DNA from 2 places in the Streptomyces sp. NBC_00250 genome. Region 2 is predicted to be linked to the other one. Evidence: riboswitches for the same ligand, from Rfam matches in the RefSeq annotation. Region 2 holds a riboswitch; the other holds the start of a gene.
What was found. A riboswitch is a leader RNA that binds a small molecule or an ion and turns the genes downstream of it on or off. The one in region 2 is predicted to bind glycine.
Positions count from the first base shown of each region.

Region 1 (2,386 bases), 4.6 Mb from region 2:
GCGTCACTTCTGGCGCTTGTAGAACGGCAGCGCCACGACCTCGTACGCCTCGTGGGTGCCGCGGATGTCCACACCTACACCCTGGGTGCCGGGCTCGGCGTGCGCCGCGTCCACGTACGCGATCGCGATCGGCTTTCCGAGGGTCGGGGACGGGGCACCGGAGGTGACCTCGCCGATCACCACGCCGTCCTTGACGACGGAGAAGCCGGCGCGCGGGACCCGGCGGCCCTCGGCGATCAGGCCGACGAGCTTGCGCGGCGGGGCGGTCTCGGCGCGCTCGGCGGCCTTCTCCAGCGCCTCGCGGCCGACGAAGCGGCCCTCGTTGGTCGTCTTCTCGAACTTCACGACCCGGCCGAGACCGGCGTCGAAGGGGGTGAGCGCGGTGGTCAGCTCGTGGCCGTAGAGCGGCATGCCCGCCTCCAGGCGGAGCGTGTCACGGCAGGACAGACCGCAGGGGATCAGACCGACCGGGGCGCCCGCCTCGGTCAGCGCCTTCCAGACGCCCTCGGCGTGCTCGGGCTTCAGGAACAGCTCGAAGCCGTCCTCGCCGGTGTAGCCGGTACGGGCGATCAGCGCGGGCACGCCCGCGACCGTGCCGGGCAGGCCGGCGTAGTACTTCAGACCGTCCAGGTCGGCGTCGGTGAGCGACTTCAGGATGCCGGGGGACTCCGGGCCCTGGACGGCGATCAGGGCGTACGCGTCACGGTCGTCGCGCACCTCGGCGTCGAAGCCGGCCGCGCGCTCGGTCAGCGCGTCCAGGACGATCTGCGCGTTGGAGGCGTTGGCGACGACCATGTACTCCGTCTCGCCGAGGCGGTAGACGATCAGGTCGTCGAGGATGCCGCCGTCCTCCTGGCAGATCATCGTGTAGCGGGCCCGGCCGACGCCCACCGTGGAGATGTTGCCGACGAGGGCGTGGTCGAGGAGTTCGACGGCCTGCGGACCGGTGACGGTGATCTCACCCATGTGGGAGAGGTCGAAGAGACCCGCCTTGGTGCGGACGGCGATGTGCTCGTCCCGCTCGCTGCCGTACCGGAGCGGCATGTCCCAGCCGGCGAAGTCGGTCATGGTCGCGCCCAGCGAACGGTGAGTCGCGTCGAGGGCGGTCAGACGGGGGGCAGTGCTCATGGGGTGGCTCCCGGGTCCCAAGGGCGTGATCGGTGACGAAACACATGACGGGCGAGGACGTCCTCCCCATCTGTCATGGAACCTGAGAGGTTCACCGAGAGCATCTCGTCACCGAGAGATCGGCTTGCACCTTGGGTGGGGACACGGCAGGGTGTCCCGCTTTTCAGATCTGCCTCATCCGCGCGGTACGGGGCCTGAGAGATTCAAGGGAGGGTCTTGCTCCTTCGGCGTCCGGACACGACGTGCGGTCCGGAACTCTCCCGCGCGGATTCGAGCGGCCGGTATGCGATTGTGTGGCGACTGTGCGCGCCTGGCGCGCACATCATTGCACGCGAGCTCGACGGGGCACATCGCTTGTGTCCCATTACCGTTTCTTTACACTTTGTGGGCAAGGGTCTTCCCAGGCCCGGCAGGGGGAGAAGCGATGAGGATCCAGCACACCGGCGCATACGCGTCGAGTACCGGCATACCGTCCCAGCGAGCCCGCGCCCGCACACGTGGCCGCGGGCGGCTCCTGCGCGACCTGCGCGAGCGCGGCGGCCGCGGCCCCCGCGCCCTCACCTTCGCCGCCGGCGACCTGGTGGTCGTCTCCGGGCTGCCCGGCAGCGGCAAGTCCACCCTCATGAAGCGCGCCGCCGAGGGCGGCGGCATCGACTCCCAGGACACCCGCGAGCACTGGGAGGCCCGCATGCCCCGCCTCCTGCCGTACGCCCTCTACCGGCCCCTGGTCCGGCTCGCCCACTACGCCCGCCTCCGGCGCGCCCTGCGCTCCGGCGCCGGGGTGATCGTGCACGACTGCGGCACCCAGTCCTGGGTGCGCGGCTGGCTCGCCCGGGAGGCCCGCCGACGCGGCCGGGCCCTGCACCTGATCCTCCTCGACGTCACCCCCCGGACCGCCCGCCAGGGCCAGCGCACCCGCGGCCGGGGCGTCTCCTCCTACGCCTTCGCCCGGCACCGGCGGGCCGTCGGCCGGCTCGTCCGGGCCGCCGAGTCCGGCCGCCTGCCGCACGGCTGCGCCTCCGTGACCCTGCTCGACCGGGACGCGGCGGACCTCCTGCGGAAGATCGGCTTCCGCGAGGCCGTCTGACGGGACCGCCCGAGGAGAGCACCTCCCGGGTGGCGCTCCGGCGTGCGCTCGTACCCTTGCCTTTTGGCCACGGCGGTGCCGGGGCGGCGTTAGGGTGCTGCCGGGGCGGCCGGTACGGCAGGCCGTGCGAGAAGGGGAAACGGGACCGTGGACGTGACGTGGCCGGGCAAT
Region 1 covers NZ_CP108088.1:2,948,063-2,950,448, reverse strand. The annotation lists gene gcvT (glycine cleavage system aminomethyltransferase GcvT) at 4-1,128, opposite strand; glycine riboswitch at 1,189-1,300, opposite strand; glycine riboswitch at 1,302-1,401, opposite strand; gene OG259_RS13055 (AAA family ATPase) at 1,553-2,215, shown strand; gene OG259_RS13050 (enhanced serine sensitivity protein SseB) at 2,363-2,386, shown strand, end outside.
Region 1: another riboswitch for glycine. It lies ahead of gcvT (glycine cleavage system aminomethyltransferase GcvT); the one in region 2 lies ahead of gcvP (aminomethyl-transferring glycine dehydrogenase).

Region 2 (2,386 bases):
CGCGCAGCAGCCCGGCGGGCAGCGTGTCCTCGGTGACGGCGTCGAGCGCCTCGACGTCGGCGGTGACGCCGAAGGCGCCCCAGACGGCGGCGAGCTGGGCGCGCCCGGTGGTCTCGTCGCACGACATGGACACCTGGTCGGCGTCGACGCGGTAGAGGTTCACGCCGGCCTCGCGGGCGGCGGCCACGACCTCGTCGGCCTTGCCGGGCACGCGGGCGGTGAGGGTGTCGAAGAAGGCACCCTGGGTGAGCTCCACACCACCGGCGGTGAGGCCGGCGGCGAGGATCGCGGCGTACCGGTGGGTGCGGCGCGCGATGCCCTGGAGGCCCTCGGGGCCGTGGTAGACGGCGTACATGCCGGCCATGACGGCGAGCAGCACCTGAGCGGTACAGATGTTGCTGGTGGCCTTCTCGCGGCGGATGTGCTGCTCGCGGGTCTGCAGGGCCAGGCGGTACGCACGGTTCCCGTCGGCGTCGACGGAGACACCCACCAGACGACCGGGCAGGGAGCGGGCGTGCTTGTCCTGGACGGCCATGTAACCGGCGTGGGGACCGCCGAAGCCCATGGGAACGCCGAAGCGCTGCGTCGTACCGACGGCGATGTCGGCCCCGAGCGCACCGGGCGAGGTGAGCAGGGTGAGCGCGAGCAGGTCGGCGGCGACGGTGACGATCGCGCCGAGCTCGTGGGCGGCGTCGATCAGCGGCTTGATGTCGCGGACGGCACCGGAGGCACCGGGGTACTGCAGGAGCACGCCGAAGACACCGCGCTCGGCGATCTCGGCCGGAATGCCCTCGCTGAGGTCGGCGACGACGACCTCGACGCCGGTCGGCTCGGCGCGGGTCTCGATGACGGCGATCGTCTGCGGCAGGGCGTCGGCGTCGATGAGGAAGACACCGTTCTTGACCTTGCCGACGCGGCGGGAGAGCGCCATGGCCTCGGCGGCCGCGGTGCCCTCGTCGAGCAGGGAGGCACCGGAGGTGGGCAGCCCGGTCAGGTCGGCGACCACGGTCTGGAAGTTCAGCAGCGCCTCCAGGCGCCCCTGCGAGATCTCCGGCTGGTACGGCGTGTACGCCGTGTACCAGGCGGGGTTCTCCATCACGTTCCGCAGGATCACCGGCGGGGTGAAGGTCCCGTAGTAGCCGAGACCGATCATGGGCGCGAGGACCTGGTTGCGGTCGGCGAGCGTGCGGAGCTCGGCGAGGACCTCGGCCTCCGTGCGCGCGGACGGCAGGCTCAGCGCCTCGGTGTTCTTGATGACGTCCGGCACCGCGGCGGCCGTGAGCTCGTCGAGGGAGCCGTAACCGACCTGGGCGAGCATCTTGGCGCGCGCCTCGGCGTCGGGCCCGATGTGCCGCTGCTCGAACGGGATGCCCTGTTCGAGTTCGGAGAGCGGAATGCGGTTGGCGGTCATGTACGGAGGCCTCCTGGTCGTCACGACCTGCGAGGGGCACCACGGCGCGGGTACCCGGACGGCCTCCCCCTCTGTCATCTCAACCTGAGAGTTTCACCGGCACGCCTCACGGCACGCCGGCTTTCACCGTCGGTGAGAGCGCATGCCGTGGACACCGCTCTGCTTTCCAGAGTGACCTCGTCCGCGCGGTACAGGGGCCTGAGAGATTCCGGGGAGGATTTGCTCCTTCGGCGCCCTCCGGAAGGTTTCTCCGGGGGACTCTCCCGCACAGGGTCGACAGCCACAGCCAGCCTACCAGCGAGGTTGCGGCTCCCATCGCTCAAGTGGCCGACATCCCAGATGTGCACTTTCGTAGGGTGTAGAGCAGTTGCGACCAGTTGGAGGGACCGTGCAGACCGATATCGATCCGCGCAGCCTGATAGGCCGCAAGGCGTACGACCGCAACGGGCACAAGATCGGAACCGTGGACGAGGTGTACCTGGACGACGCGACCGGCATCCCGGAATGGGCTGCGGTCCGCACCGGCCTCTTCAGCCGGGACGCGTTCGTCCCGCTGGAGCCGAGCGAACTGGTCGAGGACCGCCTCCACATCCCGTACGAACGCGCCCTCATCAAGGACGCCCCCGACTTCGGCGTGGGCCGCCACCTCTCCCCGGAGCAGGAGCTGCAGCTCTACCGCCACTACAGCCTCGCCCTCCCCCCGCCCCCCACGGACACCCCTGACACGGACTTCGGCCGCCTGGCAGGCCAGTAGCGACAGGAGCGGAGCGCGGAGGAGCAGGCCCGCACCTCTGCCCACGCACTCGCACGGTGGTGCGGGTGGGACCCAGGCCCGGCCGCGGACCGGGCGCACCACGGCCCACCCGCACCCCCACTCAGCCCCGCCCCACCAACGGCAGCGCCTCCCCCGGCTCCAGTTCCGGATCGTCCACCGCGAACGTCCGCACCCGCCCCGGCTCCGACCCCGGCTCCTCG
Region 2 covers NZ_CP108088.1:7,562,472-7,564,857, reverse strand. The annotation lists gene gcvP (aminomethyl-transferring glycine dehydrogenase) at 1-1,411, opposite strand, end outside; glycine riboswitch at 1,588-1,687, opposite strand; gene OG259_RS34270 (PRC-barrel domain-containing protein) at 1,800-2,165, shown strand; gene OG259_RS34265 (DNA polymerase IV) at 2,287-2,386, opposite strand, start outside.